Regions from separate parts of the Fodinibius saliphilus genome, predicted to be linked through region 3. Evidence: riboswitches for the same ligand, from Rfam matches in the RefSeq annotation. Region 3 holds a riboswitch; each other region holds the start of a gene.
The links. A riboswitch is a leader RNA that binds a small molecule or an ion and turns the genes downstream of it on or off. The one in region 3 is predicted to bind cobalamin.
Positions count from the first base shown of each region.

Region 1: another riboswitch for cobalamin. It lies ahead of FCN14_RS01540 (TonB-dependent receptor plug domain-containing protein); the one in region 3 lies ahead of FCN14_RS06820 (ribonucleotide-diphosphate reductase subunit beta).
Region 2: another riboswitch for cobalamin. It lies ahead of FCN14_RS01525 (ABC transporter substrate-binding protein); the one in region 3 lies ahead of FCN14_RS06820 (ribonucleotide-diphosphate reductase subunit beta).

Region 1 covers NZ_VAWF01000001.1:386,218-393,300, reverse strand. The annotation lists gene FCN14_RS01560 (adenosylcobinamide-GDP ribazoletransferase) at 1-714, opposite strand, end outside; gene cobT (nicotinate-nucleotide--dimethylbenzimidazole phosphoribosyltransferase) at 714-1,757, opposite strand; gene FCN14_RS01550 (bifunctional adenosylcobinamide kinase/adenosylcobinamide-phosphate guanylyltransferase) at 1,834-2,340, opposite strand; gene FCN14_RS01545 (YncE family protein) at 2,514-3,581, opposite strand; gene FCN14_RS01540 (TonB-dependent receptor plug domain-containing protein) at 3,592-5,520, opposite strand; cobalamin riboswitch at 5,557-5,767, opposite strand; gene FCN14_RS01535 (ABC transporter ATP-binding protein) at 5,845-6,804, opposite strand; gene FCN14_RS01530 (iron ABC transporter permease) at 6,870-7,083, opposite strand, start outside.
Region 2 covers NZ_VAWF01000001.1:379,007-386,089, forward strand. The annotation lists gene FCN14_RS01510 (efflux RND transporter permease subunit) at 1-19, opposite strand, end outside; gene FCN14_RS01515 (efflux RND transporter permease subunit) at 30-3,323, opposite strand; gene FCN14_RS01520 (efflux RND transporter periplasmic adaptor subunit) at 3,359-4,414, opposite strand; cobalamin riboswitch at 4,917-5,134, shown strand; gene FCN14_RS01525 (ABC transporter substrate-binding protein) at 5,162-6,349, shown strand; gene FCN14_RS01530 (iron ABC transporter permease) at 6,349-7,083, shown strand, end outside.
Region 3 covers NZ_VAWF01000001.1:1,624,145-1,631,227, reverse strand. The annotation lists gene surE (5'/3'-nucleotidase SurE) at 1-399, shown strand, start outside; gene FCN14_RS06825 (ribonucleoside-diphosphate reductase subunit alpha) at 549-2,960, opposite strand; gene FCN14_RS06820 (ribonucleotide-diphosphate reductase subunit beta) at 3,054-4,040, opposite strand; cobalamin riboswitch at 4,179-4,369, opposite strand; gene FCN14_RS06815 (esterase/lipase family protein) at 4,523-5,383, opposite strand; gene FCN14_RS06810 (hypothetical protein) at 5,385-6,284, opposite strand; gene FCN14_RS06805 (hypothetical protein) at 6,493-7,083, shown strand, end outside.

The DNA.
Region 1 (7,083 bases), 1.2 Mb from region 3:
TTCAAGAAGTTGTTGTGTGGCCCCACTGCAATCGCCGGTATGACCGCCAATCCATTTGTTGAAAAACCAACCCAGATAAGCCAATACACTAATCATGGGAATAAGGCTAAGCCAAATCCATGAGTGTGGTATCAAAAACAGTGGCAGCAATCCAAATACGGCGCTTAAAATTATGGAAAATGGGGACATTTTTTGGGCTACCGGCTTGGCTTTGGAGGGTTCGCCCCGAACATAATCATGCGTCATAATAAGAGTAGTAGCAAAAAATCGACTAGCAGCATGTCCAGCAATAAGAAGAAAAGGGATAGCCAAAGGAGGCAATTCGTTAAGGCTCAGAAACTTCAATGCAAGAATGCCAGTCAGACCAGCAACGCCGAAGGTACCAATGCGTGAATCTTTCATAATACTGAGGATTTGCTCCTGGGTCCACCCTCCACCAAAACCATCAAACATATCGGCCAACCCATCTTCATGAAAAGCCCCGGTCACCCATATTGTTGCCAACATACTTAGCAATACGGCAATCGTTTGTGGAAAGAGGAAGTTAAATCCCCAAAATACTGCTGCCCCTACGCTGCCTACAATAATACCCACCAGAGAAAAATAGCGGGCACTTTCATTCAAAAACTCCGGAGAATGGTCTACCCATTGGGGACACGGAATTTTAGTGAAAAACATTACAGCCGTCAGAAATACCTGTAGTTCTCTTTTCATTAATTATCTCCTTTTGATACGGCAGCATCTTTGAAGGATGCCATATTATTTAAGAAGTTAACAGCAGATTCTATAATGGGATATGCCATTGCCGCGCCGGTACCTTCCCCCAGTCGCATTCCTAACTGCAACAGCGGTTCTGCCTGCAGATAATCCAGCTGAATACGATGTGCCTGCTCGTCGGATGTATGAGTGAAAATAGCAAAATCACGTACTTTGGAATACAACTCACAAGCTACCATAAAAGCGGCTGTAGCAATAAAACCATCTACTAAAATAATCATCTGGTGCTCTGCAGCCTGCAGTATGCCCCCGACAATCATGGCAATTTCAAATCCACCAAATGTTTGTAACACAGAAAACGGATCGGCATCAATATCATGGGCTTCAATGGCCTTTGCAAGTATTGTGGCCTTCTGGCTTACCTCCTCTTCATCAAGCCCCGTTCCTTTACCCGTACATGCATCAATAGAGTAACCTGTTAGTATACTGGTGATAATAGAGGCAGAAGAGGTATTGCCAATACCCATTTCGCCAAAGCCAATAATATTGGTTCCTCTATTATGCCATTGGCTAACAAGTTCGGACCCTGCTTCAATAGCATTATTACACTCTTTAGCAGACATAGCGGGAGTATGACTATAATTCTGGGTACCGGCGGCAATTTTTCGATCTATTAACTTTTCGCTGGATGGCAATTCTGCTGCCACACCTGCATCAATAATTTTTGTAGCGATATTGTGTGTAGCACAAAATACGTTTACGGCCGCCCCACCCCCAACCATATTTAGCACCATCTGTGCCGTTACTTCTTGAGGATATGCATTCACTATTCCTTCGGCAGCAATACCGTGATCACCGGCAAATACAGCTAAAAGTGGATTTTTAAGCTGGGGTTCGAGATCCTGCTGTATAAGTCCAATTTTAAGAGCAATATCTTCTAAGCTGCCCAGTGCTCCTACGGGTTTGGTCTTATTATCAATTTTATGCTGTAAGGGTTCTTCTAAATTTTTGTTTACTGCTGATATATTAAATTCTTTCATCTATATAAATACAGTTTTAAAAAAAAGTAATCCTACATTTAAGATAACTTTCATAGGAAAACACACAGTTATATGCTTATCCTTTTATTTCTACCGGAATACCTGAGACCATGAGAGTAACATTGTCAGCCCGTTCAGCAATAAACTGATTCATCCAGCCCTGCATGTCAGCAAATTTTCGGCCACTTTCGGTGTGAGCATGTGTACCCATACCAATTTCGTTAGTGACCAAAATAAGGGTACAATCCTTTTCAAATAATTTTTCAAGTTCATCCTTGGCCAACTCCATAGACCGATCGACATCTTGGTCGGTATCCATAAAAAAGTTAGTAAGCCAGAGCGTAATACAATCAACAACCACAACTCTTCTCTCAACTTTGATATCTCCGAGCGCTTTTTCCACTTCAAGGGTATTCCACCGCTCATCGCGATCATCCTTATGGCGCTCTACGCGCTGTTCAAAATCTTCGTCCCAAACACGAGCCGTAGCCACATAAACGGGACTGTCGGTCAATGAAAGAGCAAACTCTTGAGCCCTGCTGCTTTTCCCGGATCTCTGGCCACCGGTAATTAAGTGTATCATGTTATATATGCTAAGTTATCCTTTTTGTGTGACTCAGATCTTAATCTGATAGCAATTATTTTCAACTGCAACTATCTAAAAAATAATCCTGAACAGGCGAACCCATCCAGAATTATACGGCTCAACAATCGGACCTTAGGGGAGTCCGATTATACGCCTCTCTTTATAGGGTATCAGTTGCTAGTAAAGTGAAACTTATGGGGGATAATACCTACATTAAAAGAATCCACGGGCGCACCTTCCAGGTCATATACATATCCCTTTCCAGGCTGAGAAGTTCCATTGCTTTTACCTACATAAATACTCTGTTGCAGTGGGAAATAACCGATCGCGTAAAATGACTCATTAACAATATTCTTTTTAATAGTATAAGAGTTCATGTCAATGACGCTAATACCGTTGTTAAGAAGATATGCTTCTGCCTTCTCGGAATTCAGAACCAATCTCTCTTGGTAAGATTGAGCACCTAAAGTAATACCTTCGGTAATAGAGTCGATTACAGTTGCAGAATTCCCATCGATAATATAGACACTGCCAGGAACATCAGAACTTCCTTCAGAATAAGATTTTCTTCCATTGCAAACGACCCAGACTCGTTCTTCGTTATCTACAATCAACTCATTAGGACCGGCACCAACAGTAATGGTCTCAATAACCTCATTGGATGAAAGGTCGATAACTGAAACGGTATTACCATATCCGAAGCCATTATTACTGACATAAAGGTTGTCTCCTACTCTTTCTATATCACGGGGAGTATTTCCGACTTCTATTGCTGCTTCTTTTTTCTCAAAAGATGCCAAGTCAAACATTCTAAGTGAATCTGTAGCGCCTTTAAAATCTGCTGTTCCTACAAATGCAACTCCATCAACTATTTCAATAGCAGTAGGTGCTTTTTCAAAAGAATCTATGGTTCCTTTGCTTTCTAAGGTCTTATAGTCAATAATTTCGATTTTGTCGGCCTTATTAGATACAATATAAATGCGTTCATCTACCTTTTTAGAGGTCTGTAAATAACCTGCCAATGGACGGCCATTTTCCTTATCAAAGGCTTGCAAGATGGTACTTCCGGATTCAGGACTATAGCTTGTAATTGATCCATTTGCATCACTAAAGTTACCCTCATTAACCACATATGCTGCAGAATCCTCAAGTGGAGCGGGGTTGTTATCATTATCTTTGTCGCAGGATACGATTAAAATTACCAGTGACAAGAGAAATAAAGAGTATCGTTTTTTCATCGTTATTATGTTAGAAATTATAAGTTGCAGTTATTGAAAAATTAAAATTCCGTTTTGGCATGGGGTACCAGCTAATGATTTCATATTCCTCTCCAAGAATATTTTTGGCAACAGCTTGTACCTCAAGATCAAAGTTTTGATATGCTTTTTTGAACTGTACATGAGCATCAACCACTTGATAAGGGTCCAATGAATTATTGATATTTTCATTTTCTGTTAAATATCTCCTGCTGATCCATCGGTATTTCAAGACAGTAGTTACATAGTCTCGTTTAATTGTAATAGAGGCATTATATTTCCATTTGGGCACAAGCCGAACTTGATTACCCACCCCTTGGTCTCCGGGGAACCGAGCTTCTGAAATCTCAGTATCTGTTAATATTCCTTTTTGAGCTACTTTTAAAGACCATAGATTTCCCCGCAGAAAAGTATTCTTTAGATGAGCTTCTATCCCTTTTGTAGTAACCTGTTCAACATTACTGGGAGCCCACTGCCCGGATCCACCGGGATACCAGCGAATTCCATTATCAACTTTACTGAAATAACCCGTTAGGTCGAAAGTGGTTATCCCTATAAAAGGGGTTTCACTTAACGAAAGACCCAGCTCAGCACTATTGCTGAGCTCTGGCTTTAGGTTGGGATCTCCTACTTCTCCCCAATAAAGAGCATTAAATGAAGGAGGGTTAAAGTCTCTACTAAGTTGCCCGCGAATAAATAATCGCTCTTCAAAAAGCTCATAGTTAACACCTAAGGAAGGACTGACTATCGTTCCAAAATCGCTATAAATATCTAAACGTAACGCCGGATAAACACGCAAATATTCATCCGCCAATATAAATTCAGGATTAGCCAAAGCACTAAACTGCCGGCGATTCCGTATGTTGTTATAGTTATTCGTCTCAACGCCAGTCAGCTCACCGCTTATCTCTCCCTTTAAAAAAAGGTGTTTGCTTACAGGATGAGTAGCAGTAGAACTAACCATCCACCGTTTTATAGTACTTAAACTGTGAGTACCAATACTCGGATCAAAGTAGTTTAGTTCTACTCGTTCCATATAATTTTTAAATGATATATCTGTCTTGCCCCAATCTACATTATACAAGCTCAACCATCGCATAGACTTATCATTTTGTTGAGCTTGGGGATCTGTGCTAAGTATATCTCCGGGAATCTGATTTTCACTATCTGAAATCCAGAAAGTCGTCTTCCATCGTTCTTTTTTGTTTTTTCTACCTACCGAAGCCATCATGCTATAACGCTTGCTTCGGTTGTGCTCACGCTGTTCAATCGTGTTGTAGGCTCGACTAAAATACTTAAAATCATTTTCCCCATAGTCGTACAGCCCACGATATGCCACATAAGTACCAGTTGATGAGCTATATTTACCTTGCAGCGATGTTTGCCACTGACCATAGGAGCCTATGCCTTGGTGCATGGTAACGTAGCTTTTCTGCTTCCAATCAGATCCAAGATATAATGCACCTGACAGACTTCCTCCACCAAAAGCGGTACTGGGGGTACCAGAACTAACTTGCACATTAGAAAAGAAACTGGCCGGTAAAAGTGACAGATCAGTCTGTCCCTGCATTGGGCTATTGATTGGAATTCCTTCCCACAATACCTGTATTTGCTCAGACGAGAGCCCCCGTTGTGAAGCTGTAGCCATACCTCCGGGTCCATAGTCTTTTATCACTAGGGAGGATTCTGCTGCTAATACTTCAGCAACTGATAATGTCTTTAACATCTGAAGCTGTACTGAATCTATTACCTCAACATTCGTAGGCTGATAGTTCAGTGGCTGATAGATACGGGTAGCTACCACTTCAATCTCATCAAATTGAAGCGTATCACTTACTGTTTGTCCGTACGTAAGATTGTGTGTAAGAAAAAGGGCACAACAACATATAGCTGTGCTATAGCGAATATATAGTTTTATCATAAAATCCTCGTAGAAACTTTAACTCCCGAAAGTTCCTCGAAATAGAATAGATTGGCAGGTCTCCTGGCTTTTCCAACTGTCGGGCCTTCCCATTTGCCAAATGGCTAATAGTGGCACAAAGATATGCGACAGTGTTATACGGAATTACAGTTGCGGGTACAGCTTTCGATTTCCAAGCGATATGCTCGTGCACGAAATTCCCTTTTCACCCCAGTATTAATGGGGAACCGAATCACTATTTCAAAGAGCGCTTAAAGGTATAAGCTTTAATGAGAAAATAAAAACGTATTACCCATTATAATTTTAAAATATTAGCTAGGGTTTCTAGCAATATTGAAACAACTGCTCCAATACCTCCTCAATTGAATCACATTCAAACTGATCTTCACAACAACGGAGCGTCCACTTGAAATCATCTTTTAAACGCTTCACTTCTACTTGAATATCAGTACCGTTCGACTCTTTGACTTGGTATCCTGATCGTTCCAGGGCTCGCCGTGTCCAAAACTGTCCTACAGCATCACCATGCAAGTAAACAGGCGCTTTTTTAGGGTGAAGCAATTTAAAGGATCCTGTACTACGATCGAATTCGAAACTGTCCCGTTCAAATACAGACTCAAAAGTACCATCCAATACCAGGTCCTCTGGAGTACCTGTTACCACATTCCCATTCATATCAATAAGCCATAAGGTATCGGCAGCCTTTAAGGCTAAATCCAGCTCATGAGTAGACAGTAAAATCCCTTTTTGGGTATCGTGAGCCAACTCCCGCAGGAGTCTAATAATCTCTACCCTATTAGGTAGGTCCAGATGTGCAGTTGGTTCATCGAGCATAATGGCCGAGGTATTTTGTGCCAGTGCGCGAGCAATCATTACTTTTTGGCGTTCCCCATCACTCAAGCGCAAGACATCCCGATTAACAAACTGTCCAATTCCTGTTGATTCTATAGCCCATTGCACGACTTCTTCATCTTGCTGGCTAAGTGAGCCAAACCAGCCGGTATAAGGTGACCTTCCAAAGGAAACCAGTTCATAGACACTTAAATTACCGATTGTTAGCCGATCAGTAAGTACTGTACTCACTTTTCTAGCAATCTGCTTGGTAGAGAACGATTTCAACTTTTTATTTTCCAGTTCTACTGTCCCTCCAAGTGGGTAATGTAAGCCTGTCAACGTTCTGATAAGTGTTGACTTACCCGAACCGTTGGGACCCAGCAAGCATACTATTTCACCACTATTTAACGCTACATTTATACCAGATGCAACAACTGTTGGCGACTTCATAGCTCTGCGGGCTGGAAAACCAATGCTTAAACCTTTAGTCGATATGATCTGTTGTTCAAATGCCATCAAAATGAGGCCTGTAGGTTTTTGCGTTCGATAATCACCCAGATCACCACTGGTGACCCTATCAGTGAAGTAACAGCACTAATGGGCAGGGTTGTTGTTGACCCCGGTACCTGTGCAATAATATCACAGGCTAACAGCAATATGGCTCCCATAAGAAGCGTGCTTGGTATCAATACCCGGTGATCGTTGGTTCCCAAAAGTGAACGAGTCAAA
Region 2 (7,083 bases), 1.2 Mb from region 3:
AGAGATCAGTGAAATTCATAAGGTATCCCTCAGTTTTTAGAGGTTGATGATTCTTCTGATACAGCGATATTGTACACCTTGCGATCCATAATGGCATACATCGTTGGTATAACTACAAGTGTCAGTAGAGTAGATACTATGAGGCCGGCTATGACTGTAATAGCCATTGGGGCACGAAGCTCGGCACCATCTCCAATCCCTATTGCCAGGGGTAGCAGGCCCAGAGTTGTTGTCAGAGTTGTCATAAGAATAGGACGCAATCTCGATTTTCCTCCTTCCAAAATTGCTTGAATCTTATCTTTACCTCGTTCCCGAAGTTGGTTAATTAAGTCAATGAGTACGATCGCATTATTTACTACGATTCCTACCAGTAAGATGAGGCCGATGAAAACGACCACGCTAATGGTTGATCCGGTAAGCCATAATCCAAGAATTGCACCAACAAGGGCAAGGGGGATAGTGAAAAGAATTATGAACGGATGCATTAATGATTCAAACTGTGAGGCCATTACCAGGTAAACCAGGAAGACAGCCAGAGAAAGGGCGAAAATAAGTGATTGAAATGAATCTGCCATCTCCTCGTTTTGACCGCTTACGCGTGCTTGTAAGCCGGTAGGAATGGTAGTTTCATCAATCACAGATCTAATTTCTTCGGCAGCAGTAGCAAGGTCACCATAACTTAGATTCGCTGATACGATGGCTACGCGTTGTTGGGCAACACGCCTAATCTCGCTCGGGCCTGTTGCAACCTCAATATTAGCAATACTAGACAATGGAATAGCAGCATTGCTATTGGGATTGATAATGAGGTTCCTGATATCATCAACCGTTGAGCGATCCTGCTTTTTAGCTCTGACAAGAACATCAATTTTTTGATCTCGCCAAGAGTAACGAGTGGCAATATCACCTCGCACTTTACTGACAACAAGGTCTGCTACTTCATAAACCTGCAGTCCTAATGCAGCAGCTTTGGGGCGATCAAAAGTGACCTGTATTTCAGGACTACCTTGCTCCATGGTAGATTTAACATCGGCAAAACGGGAATTAGAACTGAGCTTTGTACGGATTCGATCACTTACTTTTTTGAGGTTGTCCAGGTCATAGCCTGAAATTTCAACTTCGACAGGAGTTTTAAAGGTAAAAAGAGCAGGACGCGAAAATTTATATTCTAGCCCTGGAATGCGTTGGAGATCCAGCCTGAGCTCATCTATTGTACTTTCTTCAAGTGAACGTCCGGCTCCACTGCTTAGGGTTACATTGAGTTCACCCCAATTTTCTCCACCTTGATTTGGATTGGCATCCATTTGATTACCAGTACCGGCAACAGCAAAGGTGGCATCAATAGAAGAGACATCATTCGCTGCATTCTGTACCATTTGAAGAGCACGGTCAGTTTGTTCAATTGGCGTCCCCGGGGGCATCTGAAATTCTACATTAAACTCCCCTTGTGATAGGGAGGGTATTAGTTCCATGCCTAGCTGGGGAACCAGCATTAATGTTCCTAAGAGAGATAAGAATGCAAACGAGATAACGGTGAATCGGTGACGTAGAGACCATTTTAGAACATCTGGATACCAGTTTTCAATAGCTGTATATCCTTTATCAAAAGCATTGAGAAAAGGTTTAAGCACAAACATTATACCTTTACTTAACCAGCGTACAATTTTGCTGAATACACCAATTATAAAAGAAGGTATAGTTTCAAAGATAAAGATACGTGCTGCACGCATCCATCGTCCTACCATTGTTCGTGGTTTACGAAGTTCTGGTTTTTTCACCTTAGCTCTTTCACGACCGGCTAATGAAGATAGCATCGGTATTAGTGTGATTGCAACAACCAGTGAAGCCAGCAATGAGAAGGTTACCGTAAGAGCTTGGTCTCTAAACAGCTGTCCGGCAATACCATGTACAAAAACAAGTGGGAAGAACACAGCTATTGTGGTAAGGGTAGAGGCGATCACAGCAGTTCCTACTTCTCCTGCACCGTCTTTGGCAGATTGTATGGGGCCTTTGCCCATTTCTTTATGTCTCGAAATATTTTCAAGTACTACAATAGAGTTATCAACCAGCAGCCCGATACCTAGGGCAATACCTCCGAGCGACATAATATTAAGAGTAATATCGTTTCCATACATTAGGTTAAAAGTGGCAATAACGGAGACAGGAATTGATAGAGAAATAATTACCGTTGTCCAGAAATTACGAAGGAAGAGAAACAAGATAACAATTGCTAAAATACCACCAATAATACCTGCATTAACGACTTCACTTACGGCCGATGAAATATAAGTCGATTGATCATATACTTTAGTTACAGCCATATCCTTAGGCAAATGATCTGATACAGCTCCCATTTTAGACTGTACATTACTTGCTACATTTACAGTATTTGCATCTCCCTCTTTGTAGATGGCGATTTCAACTGCTTCCTGTCCGTTCAGTCGCGATATTGCTTCCCGTTCTTTATATCCCTGCTCAATAGTGGCAACATCTTTAAGGTAAACGGGGGATCCATTTTGGGTTGTGATAACGACGTTACGAATATTATCTACAGTTTTAAACTGGTTTAGCGTTCGCACCAAATACTGTTGGTTACCCTCTTCCAGGCGTCCGCCGGAGAGATTCACATTCTCGGCATCAAGTACCTGTGTTACTTGCGATATGGGGATATTTAAATGAGACAGCCGATCTTGATTAATAGATACCTGTATTTCTTCTTCAAGTCCACCACTTATCTTAATAGAGGCAACCCCCTGAGAAGATTGCAGATCTTTTTTTATCTGTTCTTCTGCAAACCGACGAAGCTTTTTAAGCTTATTGATATGAGAATTTGTAGGTTGTTTACTGTCTAAACTCGCATAATTGACATCCTGTTGCCTTTCATTACCATCCTTTATATAGAATGCATATCGCATAATTGGATCCAGGGTGGGGTCGAAACGCAGAATAACGGGACGTTCAACTTCAAGAGGTAATTGCAGGGCATCAAGCTTCTCGCGCACATCAATACTTGCAAAATCCATGTCGGTGCCCCAGGCAAATTCAAGGGTCACATCAGACTGTCCCGACCGGGAAATAGATCGAACTTGCTGCACATCTTTAACAACGCCCAGTGCTTCTTCTACTGGTTTTGATACCAGGTTTTCAACTTCAGCAGGAGCAGCACCTTCAAATTCAGTACGTACCGTCAGGGTAGGGTAACTCAGTTCTGGAAGCAAGTTAATATTGAGTCGGCTTAATGAGACGAAACCGAATAAAATGATGCCAATGGTAAACATGGCAATCGTCACTTTTCGGCGGATAGAAAAATCAATCAATTTCATTTTAGATACCCCTTTTTGTGTGAAAAATCGGCTAATTAATAGGAGACAACGTCTACCAAGGCACTATCTTGAAGGCTGTTTTGGCCCACTGTTACTACGGTATCGGAAGGACTTAAGCCTTCTAATACTTCAATGTTTTCTCCATTAATGTAGCCAGTACGTACATTCCTACGATAGGCCATATTATTATTAATGATATAGACACTACTGGTTCCGTCTTCAGTCATTACTGAGTTTTTGGGAACCATCAGCGTATTCTGATGGGTATCGTAGACAATACGGACCCGGCCAAACATCCCCGGTTTTAATTGTCGAGATTCATCTTTTATTGAAACTGTTACCTTAAATGTCCCAGTTTCAGCATTAACAACCGGACTTATCCGCAAGACATTACCTGAGAAAATTTTGCCGGGAATAGCATCTACTTTAATATTTGCTGGTTGTCCCTTTTCAAGTTTATTCATCTCATGTTCAGGAACATTAAGTACGGCCAAGAGGGGGTCAAAATCGGTAATTTGGAATACTTCCTGATCGGTGTTTATCATATTTCCAACTTTAATCATACGATCAGAGATGATACCATCAATAGGGGCTGTTATCTTAGTGTGTTTGACTTGGAGTTGAGCCAGCTCATAGGCAGATTTTTGAGCTTGGTATTCATACTTGGCATTTTCATACTCTTGTGCACTGATAAGTTCTTTCTGGTACAGCTCTTTTTTGCGATTGAGCTCGTTCTTAAGCCGATCCATTGTTGCTTTTGCTTGTTGGGCTTCAAGTTTAAGTTGCTCATCTTCGAGTTGTACCAGTAGATCTCCGGTATTAACTACATCTCCTTCTTCGACATGAAGCGTTTCTACAATGCCTCGAACTTTTGCTACTACTGTAGCTTCTTCATCTGCCTCCAGCGTGGCAGTGCTGGAGTAATGAGCAGCGATATCGCCCTTATTAGCAATTGCTACTTCTACGGGAATAGTTGCGGTAGAATCTTTATCAGTCACCTCTTTTGACTGGGATTCGGTACTACAAGAATAGATGAATGTTGCGGACCAAACTAATACACCTAAAGTCAACCATTTTGCTGAATTATTCATACTAAAACCAGTTTGAAAAGATTTAGAATTTTTAACCTACTTGGTTTCCATTACGCACCAATTCAGAAATTTGTTACGAAAAAAAATAAGTTTAAGGGTGGCTTGGTATTGAAAGAAGGAGAGAAATGAAGCGGGAAAAGCTAACAATATGGCTTATAAAAGGTTTTAAGGGTGATTATTTGGTTTTTAACTCCATCCCCTGAATCAGGATAGAAACATAAATAGATTAATCTACTTTTTTAGTTCTGGTATAGAAGGGAAAGGAATTTATCGTTTATAATTTTCAACAGCTAGGCAAGATTTTTACCCAGATGCCCCAGGAGGGGGGCAACAGTTATAACTAATCCCAAAATCAAAATAATATATCTCTATTCATCACTTAAAATCTTAATTATTTTACTAAATAGTATGAACCCTTACTAATTCTGGAATAGAAATTTGAGTATTTCTTTGTTGGCTTATGACTCAGAATACCGTTATTATTATGAATCTTATAATTTTAATGTACTGATTCAATAAAGGTCTGCATTGTGATCAATGTAGTTAAAATGGGAATTCGGTGATCAACCTATTGTCTTGGTTGAAAGTCCGGAGCAGTCCCCGCTGCTGTAAGCTCCATGAACTTTGTGATGCTGAAATCCACTATCTGTCTGCGGCAGATGGGAAGGTTATCATAAAAGAGGAGTAAGCCAGAAGACCTGCCCGTATTGATGACGGAAAAAGCTCTCGGGAGAAAGAGCCGTATCCATGTTTCTCAAACGTCTTTACTGTTTCTGTTTTTATATATTGCTCATCGGACTTTTTTCGGTTGGAATATCATTAACTGCCTGTCAACAAGCGAAAGAAAAGTCTAACACCACTTATTCGCCCCCTGATTCTGTTTACTTTCAGGATCAAGTGCATGCAAAATTTGCTGAGGGCTTTCAGATCCAATATCACAACAATTATAAACTCCTCGAAATTCTAAAACCTTTCCAAGATAAGGTTGATACTTTGCGCTATGCCTTAATTCCCCGAGAATTGGAAGGCAAAGTAGAGGTGGGAGATGCTCGTAAAATTACTATCCCCGTTCAAAGTATGATTGCAAGTTCTACGACCCATATTGGACTTATTGAGATGCTGGAAGCTAACGATATTCTTTCCGGGATGGTGGGGGCTGAATATGTGTACAGTCCCAAAGTTCGAAAGGGAATCGAGAATGGTGATATTATGAGTTTGCTGCAGGGAGAGGTCAATAAAGAAAAGGTACTGGAGCTTAACCCGGACGTTTTAATGATTTCGGGAGGACAGTCGTCACAATTTGATAATTACCGTGTTCTTATTGACTCGGGCATCAACATCTTGGTAAACTCTGAATGGCTGGAAACAACTCCACTTGGTAAAGCAGAATGGATGAAAGTAATGGCCGCTTTATTGAATAAAGAAAAGTTGGCTAACAAAAAGTTCAATGCCGTTGTTAAGCGGTATAATAAATTGAAAGCTGCTATCGATACTGTGTCTCAGAAACCATTGATTATTAATAGTATGCCGTATAAAGGAGCATGGTTTGTATCGGCTGGCGACAGTTTTGCTGCCCGTTTTTTAAAAGATGCCGGAGCTGACTACCCTTGGTTAGATACCGAAGGCACAGGAGGGTTACGCAAGAGTTTTGAGGTGGTATATGAAAAGGGATTAGAAGCAGATATTTGGTTGAATCCGGGATCAGCCCAATCCAAAGAAGATATTTTGGCAAAAGACAGTCGGTTTAAAGATTTCAAATCTTTTAAAACCGGAAAAATATACAACAATAATAAACGACAGCATCCCAAAGGTGGAAATGACTACTGGGAATCGGGGGTAGTTAATCCAGATATCTTGTTAGCTGATTTGATCAAGATTTTACATCCTCAAGTAGTTCCGGATCATAAACTCTATTACTATCAGAAAATCAAGTAATGGGTAGATCAATAGCCGATCAAACAAAACAGTATGGAGTGGGAATACGACCGCTTTATCTATTTTTTTTAATAGGTGGGGTTGGAGTACTATTTTTGTTGAATTTAGCCCTTGGTTCGGTGGACATTCCTCTGGAAGCAATTGTACAAATTCTTTTGGGGGTTGATGCAGGACAAGATTCTTGGCATAAAATTGTGATTAATATTCGTCTACCGCGAGCTGTAACAGCCATTTTAGCGGGTAGTGCCCTAGCTGTTGGGGGGCTACAGATGCAAACACTTTTTCGAAACCCACTGGCGGGTCCATCAGTACTGGGCATTACTGCCGGAGCCAGCCTTGGGGTAGCAGTGGTAATGCTGGCCGCAGGCACTATTACAAGTATATTTGCCATTCAACAGTTATCAGCCATGGGAAGCTGGATTATCGTATTAGCTGCCAGTTTGGGCTCGGCAGTAGTGCTGTTATTAATTCTATTGATCTCTATCAAGGTTAGAGATAATGTAACTCTTCTTATTATTGGGTTAATGATTGGGAATGTGACGATCGCCATAGTAAGCATCTGGCAGTATTTTAGCCGACCTGAACAGATACAGGATTATCTGATTTGGACATTTGGAAGCTTGGGCGGTGTGCCACTTGACCAACTATGGATATTAGCACTCGTTGCTATTTTGGGTAGTGGTATTGCACTGGTATTATCTAAATCTTTAAACGGCTTGTTACTCGGTGAAAAC
Region 3 (7,083 bases):
ACTATCCTAGGATATCCCTCTATTGCTGTAAGCTGCACCGATTTTGATGAAGAAGCCGATCTCTCCGGAGCTAAAGATGCGGCACGTAAAGTGATCGGGTATGTACTGAGTGAAGGGCTTCCCAAAGGAGTAACAATGAACTTGAATGTTCCTGCCGGTCCATTAAAAGGCATCAAATGGGCACGACAAGCAAACAGTCGTTATGTTGAAGAGTTCGAGGGACGTGTAGATCCCAATGACCGAGATTATTACTGGCTGACCGGGCGACTACAGCTGCTAGACGAAGGTGAGGATTTAGATGTAAACGTACTTGAAAAAGGATATGCTTCGTTGACGCCCATCCAATATGATATGACAGCATATTCGTTGCTCAAAGATATTGAAGATATCGAGCTATAGTAATCCCCCCAATGTGCAAATGTGTTAGATACTGAAGCATCTCGCTATTGTCTTAGTTTTTTGAAGGGAACTTCCCGGCTTAGCCCTCAAACGTACCAAATAAGTTAAATAGCGATGCTATCACTTCGGGTGATAGCATCGCTATGTTATTATTCACAGCTTGGACAGATTTTCCTGAGCATTGGATCGGTAGGGCAGGAGTCGGTATCAGCATTGAGTGCTTTTTCCACAACTTCATCGCCGAACTTTTTCCGGGCTTTAGCTTCCAGTTTTTTGGTGTCCATATCCTCGGGCTTTTCTTTGTTCTTGGGCGTTGAACCATTATTAGCGGTAGCAGCACCGAACCCTTTGCGAGAACCCCGCTTGTTAACTTCCTCGGTATACTTTTCGCCCTTCACTACCTTGTCTATAAAGCAGTAGTAGGTAGATTTCAGCTTTTCCTCCCAGGCATAGAGGTAGATCTCTTCCATATCGTCGCGGTACCGTTCATCGATATAAAGAGATTTTGATACCGACTGATCAATAGACTTTTGGAAGGCCGCTGCAATATCAATCTGCCGTTTGGGGTGTATCTCATAGGCTGTTTTGTACAGGTCTTTATCGATAACACCATCCAGCTCTGCGATAAGTTGTACCGATCCGTTATTGGCCTTGATCTTTTGAGCCATATCGTCATTCCATCGCTCTTTTTCTTCCAGGTCTTCAATGAGCTGTTGATTGATGACAATGTTTTTGCCGGAAAGGGTATCACGGGAGTAGAGATTGCTAAAATAGCTGTCGATAGATGAAGTGGTACCCGAGATGATAGAGATCGAAGCGGTAGGGGCAATGGCAAGTAGCACGGCATTTCGGCGCGGTTTGTAATCGTAGGCATTGCCCTTTTCTTTTACTTCTTCGTAGTGCGCAAAAGCTCCTCGCTCTTCGGCCAACTCTTGGGAGGTACGATAGGTAACCTCCCGCATAAATGAGCCTAATTTTCGAGCCAGTAGTACTGCTTCTTCCGAGTCATAGGGGATACCGAGATCTAACAGTGCCTCAGCAAAGCCCATCAGGCCGATCCCCAGCGGACGTAGGTCCATAGTGTTCTTTTTGGCTTCTTCGGAGGGGTAGAAATTTTTGTCCAGAATATTGTCGAGTCCGCGGGTCATGGTTTCCAGCGTATCTTCGAGCTTATCCCAGTCGACATCGCTGTGATCATCTTTTACATGTTTGGAAAGGTTTACAGAGGCTAGCGTACATACGGCGGTAGAATCCGGTCGATTGGGGATAGAGATCTCGGTACACAGGTTAGAACTGTTGATAGCGCTGTACTGCGGACATGGATTGTGGCGGTTGTGCTCATCTTTGAATATAAGCCACGGGTGTCCGGTTTTGGCCAGCTTAAACAGGTATTTTTTGAAAAAGTTCTTACTGTCGCGTTTGTCGTACTGGGTTAACCCACCTGCTTCTGCTTGCTCAATGCGCTTCTCATATTTCTTCTTGAAATCGTCGCCCATAGCTTCCACAAGTTCCGGGCATTCGCCGGGATCAAACAGATAAATAGGTTCATCTTCCCGGATTCGGCGCATCATTTCGTCGGGCATCCAGATGCTAGTATTAAGAGAGGGCGTTCTGAAATAGGCGTTTCCGGTGGTTTCGCGCAGATCCAAGAACCCGTCAATATCGAGGTGCCACGGCTGCATTGAGATAACCTGCGAGCTCCGGCGACGGCCGCCCTGCTGTATAGAATTGACCAGCGTGTCAAATATTTTGATAAAGGGGATGGCTCCCGATGATGGGGCATTCAAGGATTTTATATTAGAACCTGTGGCCCGGATACGGCTCACATCGGTACCTACGCCGCCGGCATATTTGGCTAAGAAAGCAGTCTCGCGGGCTTTATCCATAATGGAATCCAGTGAATCATCAATCACACTGACATAGCACGAAGAATATTGTGAGGTCGTTGTCCCGGAATTAAAGAGGGTAGGCGTGGAGTGCAGGTATTCCAGGTTGGAGAGCTTATTGTACATCTTCACGATCTCCTCGTTGGAGTTACCGATCCCCATAGCTACTCGCATAAAAAACCACTGCGGCTTTTCGATAGTCTGATCGTCCCGGTTTGTCATCAGGTAACGATCGTTAAGGGTGGTAAGTCCGAAGTAGCCGAGCAGACCATCACGTTCGAAATCGAGTGTATTTGCGAGCAGGTCGAGGTCAAATTCTTTAAGTCGGTCATCCAGCAGATTCTGTTCAAATGCCTGGTCAAGGTAGGCTCGGAACCCATCCAGCCGCCGGTCTATATCCTTATTGATGATTTTGAGCAGTTGTCGCGTGGCCAGTGTATCATACACTGGGTGCTTGGGAATAAGCTGCTCGATGGCCTTCAAGACCAGCCGGTCGAGTTCTTCGGTGGTGACTCGTTCAGGGACTTTTAGATCCAGCTCTTTCATGATCAGGAAGACCAGCTCATAATCGTCCTCTACCTCCAGTCCCTGTATGATGTTAAAGATGGCATTAATGATTTTTTGAGTGCGAAATGGTTGTTCTGTTCCATCACGCTTTATGACGGTACGTTTCATAATATTGATATGTTTATAGATATAATTTGGTTTCTACTGTCATCTCTCCGTTGGTCGAGATGCTGAAACAAGTTTAGCATGACAAAGAATGATCTAGTAATTCGTGTATTCGGTGGAGGAGACCTCGAAAAAATTGATAAGCTTCTTCACGTCCTCTTTCTGGAGAAATCGCAAGGGATTCTCATTCACATGGAACTCCTGTTGGAAACCAAGTTCCTGCAGGCGACGGTCGGTGATATATTTCAGGTAGCGCTCCATTTCACCGGATGAAATGCCCAGGATAGTACGATCGGCGAACTGGTGTTTTACGTATTCAATTTCAAGGGCCGTTCCTTCCAGAATAACATTGCGGATATCTTGCACATATTCGGAGTCTTCGACGATTGCTGGGTTTTCTTCCAGCATAATGAGAATAGCTTCAATCCCATTTTGTAGGTGCAGTGATTCATCAATAAGTACCAGTTCTACCCCCGATACCACATTTTTCATTTTGGCCATATCCTTAAGCGCAAAAAAATGGGCGAAAGAGGAGTAGAAAAAGATGCCTTCGAGAACAATGTTGTTCAGCAGAATGGCTCGCAATATCTGTTTTTGTCCCTCCAGACTTTCGGGATCGATTTTACCATGGCTGATTTTGTCAATTTCATCAACAACGAGCGACTGTTTTTTTCGCAGGATAGGGTCGGAAAATGCGACATCATACATCTTTTCACGATCCATGCCAAAGGACTGCAATACAATCTCAAAAAAGTCGCTGTGTATGTTCTCCATAAACAGCTGTGTACTAAAGCTCATCTTGGCATGGGGATCAGTCAGCAGTGGAAAGAATGAGTTTACCAGCACGTTTTGTACCAGCAGTTCCGAAGAACAGAAGTACCCAACCGCGGTATCAAACAGGCGTTTCTCATCCTCCGATAGTGAGTGGTAGTCCAGGGCATCTTGCTGGATGTTCAACTCCTCTGGGAACCAAATAACTTTTTTCTGCTTTTCATATAGTTTCTTGAAGATAGGATAGGAAGGATCTGCGCTTAGTTGAATATTTTCGCGTACCGAAGTACGACCTATTAATTTACTAGCCATAGTAGTTTCGTTTTAGCTTTGAATTATGAGAAGGGGGCTAAAACGTTGAGAGGCAGAGATAAGAAGATACGGTAATGTAAGGGTCAAGCTGTCTAATACAATCCTGCCTTTCAACAACGCCTTAACTCCCGAAGGCCTCGTTTACTTGATTCAAAGGCAGGTCTCCTGACTTACCGAACAGTTTCCTGATACCTTCCCGTCTCTTTTGGGGTTGAGACAGTGGTTTATATCAAAAAAAATCGGATTACAGTTGCGGGAACAGTTCCGGTTTTACACCGGATTCCCTTTTCATCTGCCGACTGGCAGACACCTTGGAATCAGAACTTAAGAAAAAGGGTACTATCGCCATTGTCAACGAATACTTTTCCACAAAAAGACGGAGTTTTCAACAATAGGGGGTACTGAGAGTTAAACAAATAGGATAATGGAAAAGCTAATAATGATGAGAACAAAGAGAGAAAATATTGTACAGAAATGGAGTATCAGTGGCCCTTCTCATTCAGCGTTTTAACAACTTCCAACCAAAAGTGTTTATAAATATCCTGTCGATCGTCCTTGACCCGCAGGTTCATCTGTTCCAGGTGCGAGAGGTTAAGAGTTTTGATATGTTCTCCCCACTTTGCACTTGCTACGGATACCATACCATCATTAATGCCTTCTAAATCAAAGATATGTTTGTTCTGGTAGCGTGCTATAACACGAATAGGTGCATTTGTCCCTTTACCTACAGCTGAGCTATAAGAGTAGTAAGGAATGTCAGGAACATTAGGTACCTGAGGATTAAAAACTTCAGTAACATATTTCCTGGTTAGTTGTTCGGCAGAACCCACCGAATCACTTTTGGTTTTGGGATAGATACGATCTCCCATCCAATCAAGAAAATCGGCTAGTTTATCGCGAATAGCGTCGGGGGTTTTAAGGGTAAGTTCAGCTAGGCTGGTTCCCCGATGCGGTGTACATATTGTAGTGAAAGATGCCACCTGTTTAGCGATATCAAGCTTTGTCAGCGCGTATCGCATATCTAATCCTCCCATACTATGGGCAACAATATTGACTTTACCACCAGGTAAATCCTCGGTAAGTTCTTTGATAAGCTTGACCCATCCCTTAGCGCGTGTTTCAATTTTGGCATAGGGTACAATGTTAGGAGCAAAGGCCGGTACATTATGGGTGCGCAGCAGCATGGCAACATCATAAAGAGGGGAGGGTTTTACCAAAGATGCAATTGCTCCATAACCGTGGCAAAGCAGAACCGGATGTTTGAGAGTAATACTTTCGGGCTCAGGAAATTCATCTATTTCAAATCGTTTAAGCCATTTGTTAGTATCGAGACGGTCAATCATATCAATAATCAGCTTTTGGCGGCGGTATTATATCGACTCCGGATTTTTTTAACTCTGGTAGCTTTTCAGTAAGCCAAGACAGCGTTATCTCATTGCCGGAGATCAGTGCAATAGATGGGGTGTCTGGCTTTGTTAAATTTTCCAATTTTTTAATAAAAGCCCCCTTACCCATATCGGAGTGCAAGATAAGGGCATTATCAGCATCCACAAAGGACATTTTTGTTTGTTCGATAAGTTCTTTTTTTGCTGATGATTTTTCTGAACTACTGAGATACATCATTGTTGTCTCGGGCAGAACCTGTTGAAGTTGTTTTATTTTGTCGATAGCCGTAGAACGGTTCACCTTAATAAGGTCCTCGCCATCGTGATTTTGCAACCAAAATATAATTCGATTATATCTGCTGCCAAGCTTTTTTCGCCAGTCATTAGCTTGCATAGGGTTATCAATCTTTAAAACAATAGGGATGGGTTCTCCATATTGTTGAATCTGATCAATAACAGGTTCTCCGGGCATCTCATCAAAAGAGATCAGTAAGCTGGCTTGGTCTCTGCGATATGCCAAGTCCGGATCTGTTTGGAGGCTAATAGAGCGGATGACAGTGCCCTTGTATACCAAGTGGATATCCATATCTTCTTGTGGAAAGGTAACCCGGGCGGGGGTTTCGACCGAATAAAAATGGAAGCGTTTATTCAGCTCTGCATGAAAGTGTGTTTTCGAGAATTGATATGGTACACCAAGCTGATAGCTTTTACGTGAAAAATCAGGTGTAACGTTGATTGTTGAAATCCGAACTTGCCGCTGAGGAATATTAAAATTAGAAAGTTCGGTTTGTATCAGCGAATCGGCTTGGGCAAAGCTCTGGAGGTGCTTTGGTGCACTATCAAAAGTAACGAAAAACATATACCCACTAATTGCACAGGCAGTAAATAAAAGTAGCGCAATTATTCTTTTTTTCTTTTGTTCCTTCAAGCCAGATACTAGATATTAAGTTGGCATTTGGGCCACCTAATAATAGCTGTTATTCTGATGTAAATCTATCGGAATTTTGTGCTGGGTGTAACTCTTTCTTCTACTGGTATAATTATAAAAAGGATAAATTAAAATATATATGTCGTTTGATTTTGAACAGGTCTGCTCTGACAAACAGGTAGAGGCTTTTCATATGCTGCCATTTCAAATTTATGAGGACTATCCCCAGTGGGGGCCACCCTTTCGATTTGAAATTGAAAATATTTTTGATCCTGACTCTAATGCTTTTTTTGAAAAGGGGGAGTGCGAGCGTTACCTGGTAAAAGATGATGGCACTGTGGTAGGACGTTTTGCAGTAATGAATACACCTGAACGTGATAAAGTATTAGACCCTCCTATGGGTGGGCTGGGATTTATTGAGATGCAAAATGATCCTGATTTGGCCCAAGCTATTATTGACTTTGCTAAAAAGTGGCACCGCCAGCGAGGATATAATGCTATGCAGGGGCCAATCAATTTTGGGGAAAATGATACGTATTGGGGATTGTTGGTAGAAAACTATGATGAGCCTCCCATTTATGGCATGTTTTATCACCCCCCTTACTACAAAGAGTTATTGGAACAAACGGGGGCTCAAAAACTGGATGATCACTGGAGTTACAAACGGGATTTTGAACAGCCCATCCCTGAGCGGATGAAACGTATTACTGATCGCATCGAAAGCCGTGAT